Regions from separate parts of the Bradyrhizobium sp. Bra64 genome, predicted to be linked through region 3. Evidence: predicted binding sites of a transcription regulator. Region 3 holds the regulator's gene; each other region holds the start of a gene.
The links. Region 3 encodes LexA, which represses DNA repair genes until DNA is damaged. Its sites were predicted from a motif close to TGTTCNNNNTGTGTTCNG; they were not measured.
Positions count from the first base shown of each region.

Region 1: NR187_RS01490 (DNA recombination protein RmuC) is a predicted target of LexA. The motif match lies at 3,720-3,737, and genes of this name have one in related genera.
Region 2: ruvC (crossover junction endodeoxyribonuclease RuvC) is a predicted target of LexA. The motif match lies at 1,741-1,758, and genes of this name have one in related genera.
Region 4: NR187_RS00690 (helicase-related protein) is a predicted target of LexA. The motif match lies at 1,531-1,548, and genes of this name have one in related genera.

Region 1 covers NZ_JALJRD010000001.1:316,429-321,610, reverse strand. Annotated here, with positions in the region: gene NR187_RS01510 (MBL fold metallo-hydrolase) at 90-1,151, shown strand; gene truA (tRNA pseudouridine(38-40) synthase TruA) at 1,195-1,932, opposite strand; gene fmt (methionyl-tRNA formyltransferase) at 1,932-2,867, opposite strand; gene def (peptide deformylase) at 3,073-3,597, opposite strand; gene NR187_RS01490 (DNA recombination protein RmuC) at 3,769-4,968, shown strand; gene NR187_RS01485 (MFS transporter) at 5,043-5,182, shown strand, end outside.
Region 2 covers NZ_JALJRD010000001.1:615,801-620,982, forward strand. Annotated here, with positions in the region: partial or broken gene NR187_RS02860 (methyl-accepting chemotaxis protein) at 1-694, opposite strand, end outside; gene NR187_RS02865 (YebC/PmpR family DNA-binding transcriptional regulator) at 901-1,647, shown strand; gene ruvC (crossover junction endodeoxyribonuclease RuvC) at 1,789-2,316, shown strand; gene ruvA (Holliday junction branch migration protein RuvA) at 2,313-2,930, shown strand; gene ruvB (Holliday junction branch migration DNA helicase RuvB) at 2,951-3,985, shown strand; gene NR187_RS02885 (metallophosphoesterase) at 4,134-5,051, shown strand; gene ybgC (tol-pal system-associated acyl-CoA thioesterase) at 5,165-5,182, shown strand, end outside.
Region 3 covers NZ_JALJRD010000005.1:330,485-335,666, reverse strand. Annotated here, with positions in the region: gene NR187_RS18530 (HAD-IA family hydrolase) at 1-407, shown strand, start outside; gene NR187_RS18525 (hypothetical protein) at 540-746, shown strand; gene glp (gephyrin-like molybdotransferase Glp) at 972-2,183, shown strand; gene lexA (transcriptional repressor LexA) at 2,360-3,061, shown strand; gene NR187_RS18510 (hypothetical protein) at 3,646-4,083, shown strand; gene NR187_RS18505 (GAF domain-containing protein) at 4,310-5,182, shown strand, end outside.
Region 4 covers NZ_JALJRD010000001.1:149,144-154,325, forward strand. Annotated here, with positions in the region: gene NR187_RS00685 (DUF3108 domain-containing protein) at 335-1,198, shown strand; gene NR187_RS00690 (helicase-related protein) at 1,810-5,182, shown strand, end outside.

The DNA.
Region 1 (5,182 bases), on a different contig from region 3:
AAAACCCGTCCGGCATGACCGCCATGCGGCGGCCAGCTCGCGTCCTTTTTCGGCTGGCGCGCCGCAGCCAGTGGGTTTAAGTCGGTAGCATGAACTCAAAGAGCGACATTGTGCAGTCCTTCGCCGAGGCCCTGCGCTACCCCTGGGAACAACATCCCGGCCCCGAACAGGTCGTCGAGGTGAAGCCGGGCGTGTTGTGGGCGCGGCTGAAGCTGCCGTTCCGCCTCAACCATGTGAACATCTACCTGCTCGCCGACGGCGACGGCTATGCCATCGTCGATACCGGCTTCGGCAATGAAGAGACAATCGAGGCCTGGACCAGGCTGTTCGACGGACCGCTGAAGGGCGTCAACATCACGCGCCTTATCGTGACCCATTCCCATCCCGATCATGTCGGGCTGGCGGGGTGGATCGTCGAGCGGTTCAGCTGCCCGCTGGTGATGTCGCAGGTCGAGTATCTGCAATCGGTCTATCACCAGAACCGCGGCACAGAGGAACGGCAGGAGGCGCAGCGCTTGTTCTTCCGCCGCCACGGCATGGACGAGTCGCTCACCGAAAAACTGCTCGGCCGGGGCCAGGATTATCTCAAGCGCGTCTCGGTGCTGCCGCCGTCCTATCGCCGCATCTCGCATGGCGACGACGTCGTGATTGGCACGCGCCGCTTCAAGGTGATCACCGGCGGCGGTCACGCGCTCGACCAGGTGATGCTGTATTGCGCCGACGACAAGTTGTTCCTCTCGGCAGACCAGGTGCTGAGCAAGATCTCGCCGAACGTCAGCGTGTGGGCGGTCGAGCCCGACCAGAACTCGCTCGGCGAATATCTGGCCTCGCTCGCCAGCCTCACCACGACGCTGCCCTATGACGTGCTGGTGCTGCCGGGCCACGGCGTGCCGTTCTACGGACTGAAGACCCGCATCAAGCAGCTCGCCGATCACCACGAGGAGCGTTGCCGCCTGATCGCGGAAGCCTGCCGCGAGGTCCCGCAGACCTCGCGGGCCCTGGTGCCAGTCGTATTCAACAAGCACGTGTTGGACGAGCACCAGATGGGTTTTGCCGCCGGCGAGCTCGTCGCCCACGTCAACTACATGATCGTCGAAGGCCGGTTGACGGCCGAAACCAAGGACGGCGTGCTCCAGTTCAGGACGACTTGAGCTCTGGCTTCGTTTCTCCCTCCCTGCAGGGAGGGACCAGGCGTCAGTAGTCCACCTTCATCAGATACAGCCCCTCCGGAGGGGCGACGATGCCGCAGGCGGCGCGGTTGCGGGCGGCAAGCGCGGCCGAGAGATCGTCCGCGGTCCAGCGGCCTTCGCCGACCCACATCAGCGAGCCGACCATCGAGCGCACCTGGCTGTGCAGGAAAGAGCGCGCCGAGGTGACGACGGTGACCTCGCGGCCGTCGCGCATCACGTCGAGCTGGTCGAGCGTCTTCTCCGGCGACTTCGCCTGACACTCGGTGTCGCGGAACGTCGTGAAATCGTGCTTGCCAAGCAGGTGTTGTGCCGCTGCGTGCATCGCGTCGGCGTCGAGCCGGCGCGGCACGCGCCAGGCGTGGCCGATATCGAGCGCGAGATTGGCGCGGGTGTTAACGATGCGGTAGCGGTAGTGGCGCTTCACCGCCGAGAAGCGGGCCTCGAATGTATCAGGCACGATCTCGGCCTCTAGCACCGCGATCGGATGCGGCCGCAGATGCGCGTTCAGCCCGTCGCGAAAACGGCCCGGCGGAAACTGCTTCTCGATGTCGACATGGGCAACCTGGCCGCGCGCATGCACGCCGGCATCGGTGCGGCCCGCACCGTGGACGCGCAGATCCGCGCCGGTCATCGCCTTCACGGCGGCCTCCAGCGCGCCTTGCACCGACGGCAGCGTCTCCTGCACCTGCCAGCCGAAAAACGGCGCGCCGTCATATTCGATGGTGAGCTTGTAGCGGGGCATCAAGCCAGCCGCATCGGCGGCTTCAGAGGCACACCGCGCAAGAAGTCCACGGCCTGCATGCGCGCCTTGCCTTCGCGCTGGAGCTCGAGGACGCGTATGGCGCCCTCGCCGCAGGCGATCGTCAGTTGGTCGTCGAGCACCGCTCCCGGCGCGCCAAAACCCTTCGCGAGTTCACACCGCAGGATTTTTACGCGCACATTTTCGCTCAGCCCGGCCAGCTCGGCCCAGGCGCCGGGGAACGGCGACAGGCCGTGGATGTGGCGCAGCACCTCGCGCGCCGGCTTCGTCCAGTCGATCCGCGCCTCGGCCTTGTCGATCTTGGCAGCATAGGTCACGCCGTCCTCGCTCTGCTTCCGGAGCTGAAGTCCGCCGCGGGCGAGCGCAGCCATCGCGCGCACCATCAGATCGGCGCCAAGCCGGGACAGACGGTCGTGCAAATCGGCCGCGGTCATGGTGTCGGTGATCGCCAGCCGTTCGGCCATGGCGACGTCGCCGGTGTCGAGGCCGACATCCATCTTCATCACCATGACACCGCTCTCGGCATCGCCCGCCATGATCGCGCGGTTGATGGGAGCTGCGCCACGCCAGCGCGGCAGCAGCGAGGCGTGCAGATTGTAGCAGCCGAGCTTTGGCGCATCGAGGATGACCTGCGGCAGGATCATGCCGTAGGCGACGACGACGGCCGCGTCGGCGTCAAAGGCGCGGAACTGTTCCAGCGCTTCGGGCGTCTTCAACGTCTTCGGCGTCAGCACGGGAACGCCGAGTTTTCGCGCGGCTTCCTCGACGGGGGTCGGCTGCAATTGCAGGCCGCGCCGTCCGCCCGGCTTCGGCGCGCGCGTATATACCGCCGCAATCTCGTGACCATGCGCGACGAGCTCGAGCAGCGTCGGCACGGAGAAATCGGGCGTGCCCATGAAGATCAGACGGAGGGGCATGACAAGAACTCGATACGTTCCCTCCCCCCTTGCGGGGGAGGGCTAGGGAGGGGGGTGCCACACGACGCGCTCTCTCGGTTTGAGCGCGGGCGCCTTGTTGTTTGCACTCCGCAGATCGGGAGCACCTTTTGCTGGTCTACCCCCCTCCCCTGCCCTCCCCCGCAAGGGGGGAGGGAGCAGAGTGGAGTGCCTGGCTACTAATCGCTCACTCCGCCCGCTTGGCGGCCTTCTCGAACTTCTTGATCACGCGGTCGCGCTTGAGCTTCGACAGATAGTCGACGAACAGGACGCCGTTGAGATGGTCGATCTCGTGCTGGATGCAGGTGGCGTAGAGGCCTTCGGCGTCCTCTTCGTGCACCTTGCCGTCGAGATCGGTGAAGCGCACGCGCACCTTGGCAGGCCGCTCGACCTCCTCGTAATATTCGGGGATCGACAGGCAGCCTTCCTCGTAGACCGACAGATCCTCGGAGGAGGCGATGATCTCGGGATTGATGAAGACTCGCGGCTCCGGCTTGGTCTCGCCGTCCTGGTCCGGCTTGGCCAGATCCATGGTGATGAGCCGCAGCGGCCGCGCGATCTGGATCGCCGCCAGGCCGATGCCGGGCGCGTCGTACATGGTTTCGAACATGTCGTCGGCAAGCTTGCGGATCTCCGGCGTGACCTTCTCGATCGGCTTGGAGACCAGACGCAGCTGCTTGTCGGGCAGGATGATGATTTCTCTGAGGGCCATGGCCGCGATTTAAGCTGCGCACCGGATGCGGTCAATCCGGCCGGGAACTCCGTTAACGATCCGCTAACCATAAAACTTCAGGTTTCGTTAACCACGAAAATTAGGGGGTAGTTAACCATAAACGTTCGCTATTCGTTCGTGTCGCCAGGCGAATCGGCTAGAAGGACAGGCATGAACGAGACCATTTTCATGCTCGGCGACTGGCCGGTGCGCACCATCGATGCGCTGATCGGCTTCGGCGTCCTGGTCCTCATCCTGCTGGTGATGATTGCGGTCGTGATCGCGAGGTCAGGGCGGCGCGGCGCGGAACTCGCGATGGCGAATGCCATCCGGGCCGACGAGCTCGAGGAGCGCATCAGCCAGATGCTGCACGCCCAGAGCGAGTCCTCGGGCCGGGTCGATGCCATGACCCAGGCGCTGGCCGGCCGCCAGGCCGAGATGGCGCGCGCGGTCAACGAGCGGCTGGATTCGGTGACCCACCGCGTCGGCCAGTCCATGGAGCACTCTACCCGCAACACCATGGAGAGCCTGCGCGCGCTGCACGAGCGGCTCGGCATCATCGACAGCGCCCACAAGAACCTCACCGACCTCACCACCCAGGTAACGACCTTGCGCGATGTGCTCGCCAACAAGCAGTCGCGCGGCGCCTTCGGACAAGCGCGGATGGAGGCGATCGTCCAGGACGGTCTGCCGAAGGGTGCCTACGAATTCCAGTTCACGCTTTCGACCGGCAAGCGGCCCGACTGCGTTGTGTTCCTGCCCGACCAGCGCCCGCTCTGCATCGATGCGAAATTCCCGCTGGAAGCGATGACCGCGCTGCACGACGCCCGCACCGACGAGGAGAAGCGGACCGCGGCGCAGCGGCTGCGCAGCGACGTGATGAAGCATGTCAGCGACATCGCGGAAAAATACCTCGTCACCGGCGAGACCCAGGAGATGGCGCTGATGTTCGTGCCGTCGGAATCGGTCTATGCCGAGATCCACGACGGTTTCGACGACGTGATCCAGAAGGCCTACCGCGCCCGCGTGGTGCTGGTGTCGCCCTCGCTGCTGATGCTGGCGATCCAGGTGATGCAGCAGATCATGAAGGACGCGCGCATGCGCGACGCGGCCGACCAGATCCGCACCGAAGTGATCAAGCTCGGCGACGACCTCGGCCGCCTGCGCGACCGCGTGCTGAAACTGCAGAAGCACTTTGCCGACGCCAACGAGGACGTCCGCCAGGTGCTGATCTCCGCCGACAAGATCGAGAAGCGCGCAGGAAGAATCGAGGAGCTCGATTTCAGCAAGACCGATGCGCCCGAAGGCCCGCACCTGGTGGCGACAGGTGCTCCGGAGCTGTTCCCGAGGAAGCTCCAGGCGGGGGAGTGAGGCACTTCCCTCTCCCCCGTAAGAACGGGGCGAGGGAAAGAGGCAGCGCCCCCAGAATCTGCTAACACCACCCCATGACCGCACCCGACGCGACCTCGCCCGCCGGCACCGACGCCCCCGCCACCTCCTGGCGCGACAGCCTTGCCGTTTACCTGCAACCGCGGGTGCTGATCGTGCTGTTCCTCGGCTTCTCCTCCGGGCTGCCGCTGGCGCT
Region 2 (5,182 bases), on a different contig from region 3:
CCTCGATGGCCTGCGAGATGCGGTGGACGGCATCGGCTGAGCCGGCCGCGTCGCGCTGCAGCGCGTCGATCTTTTTGGTGATCTCTTCCGTCGCGCCCTGGGTCTGCACCGCGAGTGCCTTGACCTCGGTGGCGACGACCGCAAAGCCTTTGCCCGCAGCCCCCGCACGCGCGGCCTCGATGGTCGAGTTGAGCGCAAGCAGCGTCGTCTGCCGCGCGATCTGCGCGATCAGATTGACGACGTTGCCGATGGCGGCCGAGGACTCGCGCAGCCGATCGACATTGGCGCGGGCTTCCTGGGCTGCGGCGCTGGCCTCGTCGGCCAGCTTGCCGGCCTCGCGAACCTGCGCCCCGATCCCCAGCGCCGACTGGGTGAACTTGTCGGCGGCATGGGCAAAGGTGGAGGCGGTCGACTGCGCAGCGTTGGTCCGGCCGGTCAGGGCATCGGTGCGGTCGCGAATGGCGGCGAGCGTCGTGGCCGTCGCCTCGGCGCCGCCAGCCACCGAATTGGCGGCACGCTCGAGCTGGCGAATCATCGCTCCAAGCTCGAGTTCCAGCAGTTCCAGGATTTCCTTGGCAGAATCCGCGTCGACGGCCGCAGCGGGTTCGGAATTGGCCGCAGGCTGCGCAGCCTGCGGGGCTGCCGCGGGCGCAGTCATGTCCGGCAGACGCTTCCGAAATAGTCCGAACGCCATCAGGTCTCTCTTGTCGGGGGACGGTCCGACGCTATTTTCGCAGGCTGGAATGAAATCAGGGTTAACGAAGCCTGACATCTAGGCACAAGACAGTAAGGTGTTACCTTAAAGTCGTAGAGCCTCTTTCTTTCCGGTGGGGGCGCGGCTTATAACGCCGCGCTTCCCACGCTCATCTTTTGGCGCACGATTCCTTAGAGAAGACACGCATGGCCGGACATTCCCAATTCAAGAACATCATGCACCGCAAGGGGCGGCAGGATGCCCAGAAGTCGAAGCTGTTCGGCAAGCTGGCGCGGGAAATCACCGTCGCGGCCAAGCTGGGGACACCCGACCCCAACATGAACCCGCGCCTGCGCGCGGCGATCATCGCGGCGCGTCAGGAGAACATGCCGAAGGACAATATCGAGCGCGCGGTCAAGAAGGCGCTCGGCAGCGAGGGCGAGAACTACGACGAGATCCGCTACGAGGGCTACGGTCCCGGCGGCGTCGCCGTCATCGTCGAGGCGCTGACCGACAACCGCAACCGTGCCGCTTCCGACATCCGCTCCTTCTTCACCAAATCCGGCGGCAATCTCGGTGAAACCGGCTCGGTCTCCTTCATGTTCGACCGTACCGGCATCGTCGAGTACGACCGCGGCGTCGCCTCCGACGACGCGGTGCTGGATGCCGCGATCGAGGCCGGCGCCGACGACGTGATCTCGGGCGAGAACGGCCACGAGATCTATGCCTCGACCGAAGGCTATCGCGACGTCGCCAAGGCGCTGGAAGCCAGGTTTGGCGAGCCGCGCAAGGCCGCGCTGATCTGGAAGCCTCAGAACACGGTCGCGGTGGACGACGAGACCGGCGAGAAGCTGCTCAAACTGATGGACCTGCTCAACGAGCACGACGACGTCCAGAACGTCTATGCCAATTTCGAGGTGTCGGACGCGCTGATGGCGAAGATGGGCGGGTAGGGCGATCAGGGCGATCGCGTGGACGGTGCGCTCCCTCGCCCCGCTCTTGCGGGAAGAGGCGAAGAGCAGCCCCCCGCTTTCCCCTGTTACTTCCGTTCTGTTTCTGTTTCGCTCCAAGCAGCCAGCCGCTATCACTGGCCCATGACTGCGCTCCCGATTCGTGGCCCCATTCGCATCATCGGCATCGACCCCGGCCTGCGCCGTACCGGCTGGGGCGTGATCGAGGCCGAGGGCAATCGTTTGATCTATGTCGCCTGCGGCTCGGTGGAACCGCCGGACGATCTGCCGCTGTCGAACCGGCTGCTCGCCATCCACGAAGGGCTTGCGGCGGTGCTGTCCGATCACAAGCCGATGGAAGCCGCCGTCGAGCAGACCTTTGTGAACAAGGACGGCGTCGCGACGCTGAAACTCGGCCAGGCGCGTGGCGTCGCCATGCTGGCGCCCGCGATGTTCGGCATCAGTGTTGCCGAATACGCGCCCAACCGGGTGAAGAAGACGGTGGTCGGCGCCGGCCATGCCGACAAGCAACAGATCGCGATGATGCTCAAGATCTTGCTGCCCAAGGCCGATCCGCCGTCCGCGGACGCCGCCGACGCGCTCGCCATCGCCATCACCCACGCCCATCACCGCCAGAGCACGGCGCTCAGGTTGAAGGTGGTGGGGTTATGATCGGCAAGCTCAAGGGCCTGATCGATTCCTACGGCGAGGATTATGTCGTCCTCGACGTCGGCGGCGTCGGTTACCAGGTGCATTGCTCGGCGCGCACGCTCCAGCATCTGCCGGCGCCCGGCGAGGCCGCAGTGCTGTCGATCGAGACTTATGTCCGCGAGGACCAGATCAAGCTGTTCGGCTTCCGCACCGACCAGGAGCGCGAATGGTTTCGCCTGCTCCAGACCGTGCAGGGCGTCGGGGCCAAGGTCGCGCTGGCCGTGCTCGGCACGCTGGCGCCGTCCGATCTCGCCAACGCGATTGCGCTGCGCGACAAGGCCGCGGTGGCGCGCACGCCGGGCGTCGGTCCCAAGGTGGCCGAGCGCATCGTCACGGAGTTGAAAGACAAGGCGCCGGCCTTCGCCAATGTCGACCCGGCCGTCGTGCACCTCGCCGGTGCCATCGACGACCAGCGCGCGCCGCGCCCGGTGGCGGATGCGATCTCCGCGCTGGTCAATCTCGGCTACGGCCAGCCGCAGGCCGCCGCCGCGATCGCATCGGCGTCGCGCAGCGCCGGTGAGGGGGCGGAGACGGCGCAGCTGATCCGGCTCGGGTTGAAGGAGCTGGCGAAGTGAGCGATCCCAAGGCCAACCGCATGGTCACGCCGGAGCGCCGCAGCGACGATGTCGGCGACACCGCGTTGCGGCCGCAATCGCTGTCCGACTTCGTCGGCCAGCAGCAGGCGCGCAAGAATCTCTCGATCTTCATCGAGGCGGCGCGCAAGCGCGGCGAGGCGCTGGATCACGTGCTGTTCGTCGGTCCGCCCGGCCTCGGCAAGACCACGCTGGCGCAGATCGTCGCGAAGGAACTCGGCGTCGGCTTTCGCGCCACGTCAGGCCCCGTGATCGCCAAGGCCGGCGATCTCGCCGCGCTGCTCACCAACCTCGAGGAGCGCGACGTGCTCTTCATCGACGAGATCCATCGCCTCAGCCCCGCGGTCGAAGAGGTGCTCTATCCCGCGATGGAGGATTTTCAGCTCGACCTCATCATCGGCGAAGGGCCGGCGGCGCGCTCGGTCAAGATCGAGCTGTCGAAATTCACCCTCGTCGGCGCCACCACGCGCGCCGGGCTGCTCACCAATCCTTTGCGCGATCGCTTCGGCATTCCGGTCCGGCTCAACTTCTACACCATCGAGGAGCTGGAAAGCATCGTTACCCGCGGCGCGCGCGTGCTCAATGTCGGCATGAGTGCTGACGGCGCCAACGAGATCGCGCGCCGCGCCCGCGGCACGCCGCGCATCGCCGGCCGCCTGCTGCGCCGCGTGCGCGATTTCGCCTCGGCGGCCGATGCCGACGAGATCGACCGCAAGATCGCCGACCACGCGCTGAGTGCGCTCGAGGTCGACGCCGCGGGCCTGGACGCCATGGACCGTCGCTATCTCACGACCATCGCGACGAACTATGGCGGCGGCCCGGTTGGCGTCGAGACGATGGCTGCCGCGCTCTCCGAGCCGCGCGATGCCATCGAGGACATCATCGAGCCCTATCTCATCCAGTGCGGCTATCTCCAGCGCACCCCGCGCGGCCGGCTGCTCACCTCGCACGCGTTCCGCCATCTCGGCATTGCCGAACCGTCGCGCGATGCCGCGGCGCAATTCGGCTTGTTCGGCACCGACGAGGCCGACGACTGATGCGCACGTCGCGGGCGCCGGATGTCATGAACTTCCGGTAATCTTTTGTGCAGACAGCCTGCACGGAGATGCTATCCGTCTGCACGAGCGCACCCCAATTCCGCTCCAATCGGACCGCATCACCAAAGCGTATCATCACCGGGCCGCCATGATCACGCGCCGTCATTTCTTCCGTTCCATCGGCGGCCTGTCGGCCCTCGGCGTCTCGACCGGGGCCTATGGCGTCGGCGTCGAGCCGCTGCTGCGGCTCGACGTCACGCGCTATCATCCGGCGCCGCGGCAGTGGCCGGCGGATTTTCCGTTGAAGATTGCGGTGATCGCCGACATCCATGCCTGCGATCCCTGGATGTCGCTGGAGCGGATCGAAGCCATCGTCGATCGAACCAACGCGCTCAACGCGGACATCATCGTCTTGCTCGGCGACTACGTCGCCGGTCTGCACCAGGTCACGCGCATCATTCCGGCGAGTGAATGGGCGAGAGTGCTGGCTGGCCTGAAAGCGCCGCTCGGCGTTCATGCCGTCATGGGCAATCATGACTATTGGGTGGACAGGGCCGTGCAGCAGGCAGGGCACGGACCGACCATCGCCCACCGCGCGCTGGAAGCGGCCGGCATTCCCGTCTACGAGAACGACGTCGTGCGCCTGATCAAGGACGGCCGCCCGTTCTGGCTCGCGGGCCTCGGCGATCAGCTCGCCTTCCTGCCGGCGCGGCGCTTCCAGAGCATAGGGCGCTTCGGCGCCGACGATCTCAACGCGACGCTCGCCAAGGTCACCGACGACGCGCCGGTCATCCTGCTTGCGCACGAGCCCAACATCGCGCCGCGCGTGCCGGCGCGCGTCGCGCTGCAACTGTCCGGCCATACCCATGGCGGCCAGGTCCGCCTGCTCGGCTGGTCGCCGGCGGTTCCGCCGCAGCACGGCGTCCGGCTCGCCTATGGTCATGTCCGGTTGAAATGCGACGTCATCATCTCCGGCGGCCTCGGCTGCAGCATCATGCCCGTCCGATTCGGCGTGCCGCCGGAAATCGTCGAGGTGACGCTGGGGCGGGGGCCGGCGATGGCGTAGCCCCGCTTGCGCGGCCGGCCGTTTTTGCGCAAAACGGACCGGTAGCGAAATGCGAAGAGGCTCGCGACGTGACAGCTCATCTCGACGGCGAGATCCGCGACGGCCGCCACCACATGCAGGTCCGTGTCTAC
Region 3 (5,182 bases):
CGCTCGGGATCGGCATCTCGGATGCGCAGTTCCTGGAGGGCTGGAACGCGATCTTCGCCGGCGAGATGCCCGACATCGCCGAGCTGCTGCCGCGGGCGGCGAAGCGGATGCCGCTCTACGCCTTCTCCAACACCAACCGTCCCCATGTGGACTATTTCTCGAAGGAATATGCCGACGTGCTAGGCCATTTCCACGAGCTGTATTTGTCGTCCAGCATCGGTCTGCGCAAACCGGATGCCGAGGCCTTCGACCACGTCGTCTCCGCGATCGGCGTACCCGCCGGGCGCATCGTGTTCTTTGATGACCTCGCCGAGAATGTCGAGGGGGCGCGAGCCCGCGGCTTGACGGCGGTCCATGTGACCTCCCCCCGCGACGTTGGAAATGCCCTCACGGCGCTGGGAATCTGACCGTTTCGGGACCTATTTCGCCTGACGGCGAGGAACCAAAAGACTTTGTGCATTTTTGTACAGAGTTCCGGGAACGAATGCCCGTCTCGGGACTCATTAGTCCGTTGGGAATTCTACATCGGATTGATCGACGTGTTGGGCAAAACCTACCTCACCAAGCAGGCCTCCCTGCTGATGAAATTCGCCAGAACCACCTCGGATTCTGACCTCTCCGCAAAATTGATCAGCAAGGCCGCCGACCTGAAATCTCAGGCCGATCCGCTGCCCGACAAGGATCAAGGTCCAAAAGCTCCCGACGTCACACTGGACGGCAGTCCGGATGGACAGGCGAGGAGCTGACCGATGCTGGCCGTGGCGCTCGCCATGATCGTCCTTGCCATGGCCACGCTTCTGCCGATCTGTCTCGTTCTCTGGACCATGCCGCGACGGGCCTGATCTCGCCCTCAAGTGCAGTGTGAGCAGCGAGCTGAGTTACGCCCGCTCAGCTGTTTTGCCTCTGCGCCCGCGCTCGGCTAGAAGACTGGCGGAACATTCGCCCGAACGCGCCGAGCAGGAGTTTTCGCCGTGGCCCTGATGCCGGTTTCTGACGCGCTTGCCGCGGTGCTGGCGGGTGCGGATCCGCTGCCGGAGGAGACGGTTTCCCTCGACAACGCCTACCATCGCGTGCTCACGCGCGACGTCGTCGCGCGGCGCACGCAGCCGCCGCAGGCAATGTCGGCGATGGACGGATACGCGGTGCGCGCGGCCGATGCCGCAACGATCGGTTCGACCCTCGCCGTGATCGGCGAGGTCGCCGCGGGCCGGCCGTTCGCAGGATCGGTCGGCGCCGGCGAGGCCGTGCGGATCTTCACCGGCGGCGTCGTTCCCGATGGCGCGGATGCCGTGGTGATCCAGGAGGACACCGTCGCTGACGGCAAGCGCATCACGATCAAGGAAGCCGCGATCTCCGGCCGGCACATCCGCCCCGCGGGCGTCGATTTCCGCGAGGGCGACGTGCTCCTGCGCAAGGGCAGCCGGCTCACCGAGCGCGACCTCGCGCTCGCCGCCGGGATGAATCACCCCCACCTCGCCGTCAGCCGCCGTCCGAAGATCGCAATCCTCGCCACCGGCGACGAGCTGGTGATGCCGGGCACCACGCCCGGTCACGGCCAGATCGTCTATTCCAACGGCTATGCCCTGCATGCGCTGGCTCGCAGCGAGGGGGCCGAAACCATCGACCTCGGTATTGCCGCCGACACGCTGGAGGCCACCACCGCCGGCATCCGCCGCGCGCGCGCGAGCGGCGCAGACGTCCTCATCACTACCGGCGGCGCATCGGTCGGCGACCACGATCTGGTCCAGCAGGCGCTGAGGGACGAAGCCGTCGCGATGGCCTTCTGGAAGATCGCGATGCGGCCGGGCAAGCCGATGATGCATGGACGGCTCGGCGCGATGGCTGTGATCGGCCTGCCCGGCAATCCCGTGTCGTCCTATGTGTGCGCCTTCCTGTTCATGGTGCCGCTGATTCGCGCGTTGTCGGGCCGGGCCGCAATTCATCATCACCGCGAGCGCGCCGTGCTCGGCCGCGACGTCGGCGCCAACGACCAGCGCGAGGACTATCTGCGCGCACGTCTGGAGCAGCGCGACGACGGCACGCTCGTCGCCCTTCCCGTCAGCCATCAGGATTCTTCGTTGCTTGCGAATCTCGCTGCGGCACAGGCACTTCTCGTGCGCGCACCGTTCGCGCCGAAAGCCGAGGCGGGCTCGCCTTGCGAAGTGTTGCGGCTCCCCGTCTGAGCGTCCCGCCAATGCGCGTTCCGCGAACTTTGCTCTGTTCACGGTAAATTAAGCAGTTGCGGAACATGTATCGAACATATAGTGTCCGTTCATGATTTGTTTCGAGCATGTCGCGGCATATTGCTGAATTCAGCGTCTCGGAATCGAACGACATCAACCGGGGGACTTAGGTCGAGATGTTAACGCGCAAACAATACGAGCTTCTGCGGTTCATCAGTGAACGTCTGAAGGAAAGCGGCGTGCCGCCTTCTTTCGACGAGATGAAGGATGCGCTCGACTTGCGCTCGAAGTCGGGCATCCACCGCCTGATCACGGCGCTCGAGGAGCGCGGGTTCATCCGTCGCCTCCCCAACCGCGCCCGCGCGATCGAAGTCATCAAGCTGCCCGAGCTCCAGGCGGCCGCCGGCAGCCGCCGCGGCTTCACGCCGAGCGTCATCGAGGGCAACCTCGGCAAGGTCCGCGCGAGCTCAAGCCTGTCTGCCGACGAGGGCGAACGTCCCGTTGCCGTGCCGGTAATGGGCCGCATCGCGGCCGGCACGCCGATCGAGGCGTTGCAAACCCGCAGCCATACCATCAGCGTACCGCCTGACATGCTCGGCTCGGGCGAGCATTACGCGCTCGAAGTGCGCGGCGATTCCATGGTCGAGGCCGGCATCCTCGACGGCGACATGGCGCTGATCCAGCGCAACGAGAGTGCCGATACCGGCGACATCGTGGTGGCGCTGATCGACGACGAGGAAGCGACGCTCAAGCGCTTCCGCCGTCGCGGCGCCTCGATCGCGCTCGAGCCCGCCAACGCGGCCTATGAGGTGCGCATCCTGCCGCCCAACAGGGTGAAGATTCAGGGCAAGCTGATCGGCCTGTACCGGAAATACTGATACCGGAAAGTATCCGGCGCATCCGCGCTCGCATGAGCAACGATCGCCATCAACGATTGGAGCGGACGATTGTCCGCTCCCGCTGGGTAGTCTTTCTGGTTTCGCGCAGATTATCCGGCCCCTCCTCCGGCGCTTCATCCTCGGCACGCCGCATGAAGCAGCACCGCTTCGCGGCCTCAGCAGCTCGAGGAAACAGCCATGCGCCAGATCGTCTTGAGCACAGTCGCGGCGGCGCTGATCGCAGTATCAGCGTCGCAAGCCGCCGCACAACCGCCTCGCCCTGTCTGCAAAGGTGGCGGTTAGCGAACGAGCCCGCGCCGGCCGCAATGCAATTGCCTGCCGTCGCAACCGAGCTGGCATTATTCGGGATGGTCGGCCCCCTCAGGGCGCTGACACGCGCCTGCAGAATGCACGGGACGAGGCTTTGTTCCTATTGGATTCGGGAAAGTTAATGTGATCGTGGCCTGCGGATCCCAGCCGCAGATTTGCCTACAACCAAGCAGACCGTTGCGTGCTTGAACTCTGATAGAGGCCTGCGCCTCGATAAGAGACGCGGGTCGCTGTCTTCGCAAGAGGAGCACCCGATGTGTGACTACAGCCTGCATGCCGTCGCGTCGCGCCCCGCCGAAGTCGGCGAGACGATCGTCACGACAACCTTCCGCGGCACCTCCACGCGCGGCTTTGCGTCCGCAGCCGATCCGACAGTTGCCGTCTGCCTGCTGCCGGGAACGGAGCTCGCCTTTGCCGACAACGTCCGCTACGACAATCGCTGGATCTGGACGCGCACCATCAATTCCCGCGTCGGGAAGTTCGGCAAGATCGATCCGCACATTCCCGATCGCCATCATGACGCGATCGAATTCCCCGACGGTAAATACGTGCTGGTAACGCAGCTCGTTGAAGGCCAGCACGCAACCGTGCTGCAACTGCCGGTGACGCAGCAGCCGGCCGGCGAACGCGAGCACAAGCCGCAGATCACTGCCGACAGACAGCCGACGATTACCCGGCTGCCGATCGGCTGAACACGGCCGCTTCCGGCCGCAAGGTCGGAGGCCAGGATCGAATTGCCATCGCCGGCCGTGGCCGGCGAGACGGTATGGCTTGCGCCCCGCGAAATCCGATCGGATCGACCAAGCCGTTGCGCTTTTCCCGCCGCACGAAGTTTGAGCCGCCCTGCCTGAATTTTGAACGTCCGCCACACAGCCAAATGACCGATGCTGTCAAGGCTTGAGACGGCGGACATGCTCGATGAAAACCTTCATTCGCGTCGTTGAACTCTGGGTGCCGGACCGGACGCGCATGCGGCTGGAGTTCGGTGGCGGCCTCTACGGCGAAGGGCTGTCCGCGTTCAAGGCCATCAGCGAAGGCTTGCATTTCGGATATGACGAGGGCCTTCCCGGCAAGGCCTGGGCCTCCGGCCACCCCGTGATCCTCACCAAATTCGCCAACTCCTATTTCAAGCGTACCGATCAGGCCCTCGCAGCCGGCCTCACCTGTGGGGTGGCGGTGCCCGTGTTCGCCGGCGAATTCCTCCAGGCCGTCATGGTGCTGTTCTGCGGTGAAGAAGAGGCCCATGTCGGCGCGATCGAGCTCTGGCACAACGACCCTGTCGTCTCCCACGAGATGGGGCTCGTCGACGGCTACTACGGCACCGCCGACATGTTCGAATTCAACTCCCGCCACACCAAATTTCCGCGCGGTTTTGGCCTGCCCGGGCGGACCTGGAAGGCGGGGCTGCCGCTGATCATCAAGGACCTGCACGATGCGAAGAGCTTCCTGCGCTGGGAGGACGCGGCCAAGGTCAGGATCAATCTGGGCGTCGGCGTTCCCTATCGGACCGGCGTAGACCATACCTGGGTACTGACATTCCTCTCCGCGCAAGCCACGCCGATCGCGCGACGCTTCGAGATATGGGTTCCGAACGAGACCCGCTCGGCGCTGGTCTTTCGCGCCGGCGATTGCAGTGCGCAGACCGACCTCGCCGCGCTTTATGCAGGAAAATCCATCGCCAGGGGCGAAGGCAGCATCGGTGGCGCCTGGGCCACCGGCATGCCCGCGCTCAACGACGAGCTCGCGCATGACGGCTCGGCCGCCGGCTCTGAGGCCTGCGCATCCGGACTG
Region 4 (5,182 bases), on a different contig from region 3:
GGGGAAGGGACGGGCCGTCAAGGTTTTGGGGCGGGTTTTGGCGGCCCGAGCCGGCGGCGGTGTGCCTCCTCTCGCGCGTCCGCCTTCGCCGAAACTTCGGCGGACGAGAGCGGGAGAGGTGTTCGCGCCCGCGGCGCCCGCCGATCACCAAAACGGCAATGTTTAAAACCCCTTACCATCACATAAAGGGCGTATTCGCACCCGAAATATCAGGTGGAGTTCCGCGCCTGACATGCCCGGATACATTGTGTGCCGCGGTTTTTGGCTTAAGTAACAACCGTTCGCGCCTCGATTGGATTGTTTCGTGCTCACAACGCCCCATCCTGCGCCCGGCCTGCGCTCAACGGAGCCGCGCGCGGCCGGTCCGCGCTCTGCCGGCCGGCTGGCCACGGCCGCCCTTTGCGGGCTGGCGCTGGCGTGGGTGGCCGATCCCGTGGCGGCGCAGGGCAAGCTCGAGGCGCAGTACGAGGCGACGCTGGCGGGCATTCCCGTCGGCAAGGGCGCCTGGAACATCGACATCCAGGACGACGTGTTCGCGGCCGCGGCCAGCGGCGGCACCACGGGGCTTTTGAAATCGTTCGCGGGCGGGTCCGGCACCGGCGCCTCGCAGGGGCGCGTCGTCAACGGCGCGCTGGTCGCGACCGGCTACCAGGCCTCCACCACCACCTCGAAGAAGACGGAAAATATCCACATCACCCTCGACAAGGGCAATGTGAAGGAGTTCGGCATCGAGCCGGAGCCGCCGGTCGATCCCGACCGCATCCTCGTCACCGACGCGCATCGCCGCGGCGTCTGGGACCCGATGACGGCCTCGCTGCTGCGCGTGCCCGGCACCGGCGATCCCGTGGGGCCGGATGCCTGCCACAATTCCGCGCCGGTGTTCGACGGCCGCATGCGCTACGAGCTGAAGCTCGATTTCAAGCGCATGGAGACCGTGAAGGCGGAGAAGGGCTATCGCGGCCCCGTCGTGGTCTGCTCGATGTATTTCGTGCCCGTCGCCGGCTACATCCCCGACCGCCCCGTGATCAAATACCTCGCCGCCCAGCGCAACATCGAGGTCGCCTTCGCGCCGATCGCGGGCACGCGCATCCTGGTGCCGTTCTGGCTGAAGGTGCCGACACCGCTTGGCCCGGCCATGCTGGAAGCCACCAGCTTCATCACCTCGGCGCAGCCGCCCAGGGTCGCCAAGACGCAGTGACTTTAACCTCCCTCTCCAAGGGATGGTAAAAAAGACATCTACATCAATACGTTATACAAGATCGCCCGGTCCCCCGCGGCGGACCCGTTTCTACTGTGCATGGGGTTGTTTTCGCAGTTTTGTCTTGGAGGGGCCCGGTGCCGGGAATCCATTTGACTCCTCCCCGATTCTGATTCGACTCCGCGCCGTCCCCAGCTTTAACGAATCCGCCATCGAAACGTCGCTTGTGCGGCAGCCCAAAACTCCATCTAGTGCACACCCAATAAGCCTCCCGCGACATGTTGAGTGAACGGAACAGGACTCTGGCCGGAGTCAGCGATTCGGCCGCGATTCGTTCTAGAGTCGTTCCGAAGTTTAAGGACACAGGGAAAAGCGTCGCAAAGTGAGACAGTTGCGCGGGATTTGGGGAGCGGCGCCACGCACTCCGCTGTTTGATCCCCTCACCCCGAGGAGGCCGCGCAAGCGGCTGTCTCGAAGGGCGAGGGGCCCGGCTCCCTCCATGGCACCATCCGGGCCTTCATCCTTCGAGACGCGCTGACGCGCTCCTCAGGATGAGGGTCGGCACAACGGCACTGACATTCGCCCCAATCCGCCATTACCTAATCTCCCAGATGCCCTTTTCTTCCTCCCCCTTCGCTTCCGAGCGGCTCCCCGGCGCCGGCGTCACTGCGGTGCTCGGCCCCACCAACACCGGCAAGACCCATCTCGCCATCGAGCGGATGCTCGCGCATCCCTCCGGCATGATCGGCCTGCCGCTGCGCCTGCTCGCGCGCGAGGTCTACAACAAGATCGCCGCGCGGGTCGGCAGCGAAGCCGTCGCGCTTGTGACCGGCGAGGAGAAGATCAAGCCGAAGAGCCCGCGCTATTGGGTCTCGACCGTCGAGGCGATGCCTAGGGATCTCGACGTCTCGTTCCTCGCCGTCGACGAGGTCCAGATCGCCTCCGATCTCGAACGCGGCCACGTCTTCACCGACCGCATCCTCAACCGCCGCGGCCGCGACGAGACGCTGCTGCTGGGCGCCGCCACGATGCGCCCGATCATCGAGCGGCTGCTGCCCGGCGTGTCCATGATCACGCGGCCGCGGCTGTCGCAGCTCGAATTCGCCGGCGACCGAAAGATCACGCGGCAGCCGCGCCGCACCGCCATCGTCGCCTTCTCCGCCGACGAGGTCTACGCCATCGCCGAGCTGATCCGCCGCCAGCACGGCGGCGCCGCCGTGGTGCTGGGCTCGCTCTCGCCGCGCACGCGCAACGCGCAGGTCGAGATGTTCCAGAACGGCGAGGTCGACTATCTCGTCGCCACCGACGCCGTCGGCATGGGCCTCAATCTCGACGTCGACCACGTCGCCTTCGCCTCCGACCGCAAGTTCGACGGCTACCAGTTCCGCCGGCTGACGCCGTCCGAATTCGCGCAGATCGCCGGCCGCGCCGGCCGCGCCACCCGCAACGGCACCTTCGGCACCACCGGCCGCTGCGCGCCGTTCGAGCCCGAGCTCGTCAACGCGCTGCAGAACCACACCTTCGATCCCGTGAAGATGCTGCAATGGCGCAATTCGAGGCTGGATTTCACCTCGCTGGGCGCGCTCCAGGTCTCGCTGAACCAGTCGCCCGGCCACGAGGCGCTGACGCGCGCGCCGATCGCCGAGGACATGCGCGTGCTCGACCACGCCGCCCGCGACGTCGAGGTGCGCGACACCGCACATGGCAAGGAAGCGGTGGAACGGCTGTGGGAGGCCTGCCAGGTCCCCGACTACCGAAAACTGTCGCCGGCGGCCCATGCCGAGCTGGTGACGACGCTCTACGGCTTCCTGATGAAGAAGGGATGCATTCCCGATGCCTGGTTCGCGGCCCAGATCGACCAGGCCGACCGCGTCGACGGCGACATCGACACGCTGTCGGCCCGGATCGCGCAGATTCGCACCTGGACCTTCGTTGCCAACCGCCCGGACTGGCTCAAAGACCCCGAACGCTGGCAGGGGATCGCGCGGGAGGTCGAAAATAAATTATCGGATGCGCTCCATGAACGCTTGACTGAGCGTTTCGTTGATCGCCGGACCAGTGTATTGATGCGCCGCCTGCGGGAGAACACGAGCTTGAATACGGAAATCGGCAAGACCGGCGAAGTCATCGTCGAAGGCCATGTCATCGGCCGTCTCGATGGCTTCACCTTTGCACCGGATGCGGCGGAAGCCGGCTCCGATGCGAAAGCCTTGCAGGCTGCCGCGCAAGCGGTGCTCGCCGGCGAAATCAACGCGCGCGCCGAAAAACTGGGCAACGCGCCGGACGATCAGTTCGTGCTGACCTCAGAAGGCACCATCCGCTGGACCGGCGATGCCGTGGCGCGGCTGTCCGCCGCAGAGGATGCGCTGCATCCGCGTATCCGCATCATCTCGGACGAGCGTCTCACGGGCGGCCCACGCGACAAGGTGCAGGCCCGGCTCGAGCTCTGGCTCAAGACGCATATCGAAAAGCTGCTCGGTCCGATGTTCGAGCTGTCCAAGGCCGAGGACGTCACCGGCATCGCCCGCGGCATCGCCTATCAGCTCGTCGAGGCGCTCGGCGTGCTCGAACGGCCCAAGATCGCCAACGAGCTGAAGGATCTCGACCAGCCCTCGCGCGCGACCTTGCGCAAATACGGCGTCCGCTTCGGCGCCTATCACCTCTATTTCCCCGGCCTCTTGAAGCCCGCCGCGCGTGCGCTGGCCGCGCTGCTCTGGGCGCTGAAGCAGGACAATGTCGATCTGTCGTCGCTGTCGGGCGCGCAGCATCTGGCATCTTCCGGCCGCACCTCGTTCCCGGTCGACAAGCAGCTGCCGCGCGATGCCTATCGCGTGCTCGGCTACAAGCAGGCCGGCGAGCGCGCCGTGCGCGTCGACATTCTGGAGCGCCTGGCCGATCTGATCCGCCCGGCGCTGGCCTGGCGCGACAATTCGCCCGGCGAAAAGCCCGCCGGCGCGTTCGACGGCCGCTGCTTTGTCGTGACGCAGGCGATGACCTCGCTCACGGGCTCGGCCGGCGAGGATTTCGCCTCCGTGCTGCGCGCACTCGGCTACCGCATGGAGAAGCGTCCGCCGCTGCCGCAGAAGCCGGTCGTGGCCGAGACGGTCGCCGCAGAGACGCCGCCCGCGGAGGGCAGCGCCGACGCATCGAGCGAGACCGCGGCCGAGGCCGTTGCCGGCCTGCCTGAAGAGGCAGCCGCATCGATCGAAGCCGCATCAGCAGAGCCGGTCACCGTCGAAGACGCGCCCGGCATGGAGCTGCACGACGAGCCCGCGCATGAGGAGCCGGTCCTCGAAGCGTCGGCCGAAGCTCCCGTCACGCCGGAAGATGCCCCCGGCATCGCACCGCCGGCAGAAGAAGTTGCGGCCCCCGTTGAAGCTGCCGAAGAGATCGCGCCCGCCGAGACCGCTGCTACGGAAGCTGCCGCATCCGCCGATGCCGCTGCGCCTGCGGAGGCTGCAGCTGCGCTCGCCGAGCCTGAGCTCGTCGAGGTCTGGCGTCCCGGCGGCCGTCACGAGGACCGCAAGCCGCGCCACGAGCGCCATCGCCACCAGCGTCATCACCAGCGTCCGCAGACCGGTGCCGAAGCCGGCGCCGCGCCCGCCGAGGCTGCGCCCGGCGAAGCTGCCGAAGGCGCGAAGCCGGGCGAGCGCCATCGTCATGGTGGTCATCGCAGAGATGGCGGCAGGGATTTCCGCAAGCCGCGCGAAGGTGGTGGCGAAGCTGCGCCGCGTCCCGAGGGACGTGACGACAAGAACCGCCGCTTCGAGGGCAAGGACCGCGACAACAAGGATCGCGATCGCAACAAGGGCAAGTTTGGCGGCGATCGCGACAAGGGCCGCGACAATCGCGGCCGCGACCGCGACAAGGGCCGCGACCGCCAGGGCGGGCCGTCGCTGCGGCCCTACGCCTCGAGCGCGACCCCGCGCGAGCGCGATCGTCCGGTCGATCCGAACTCGCCCTTCGCAAAACTCGCTGCGCTGA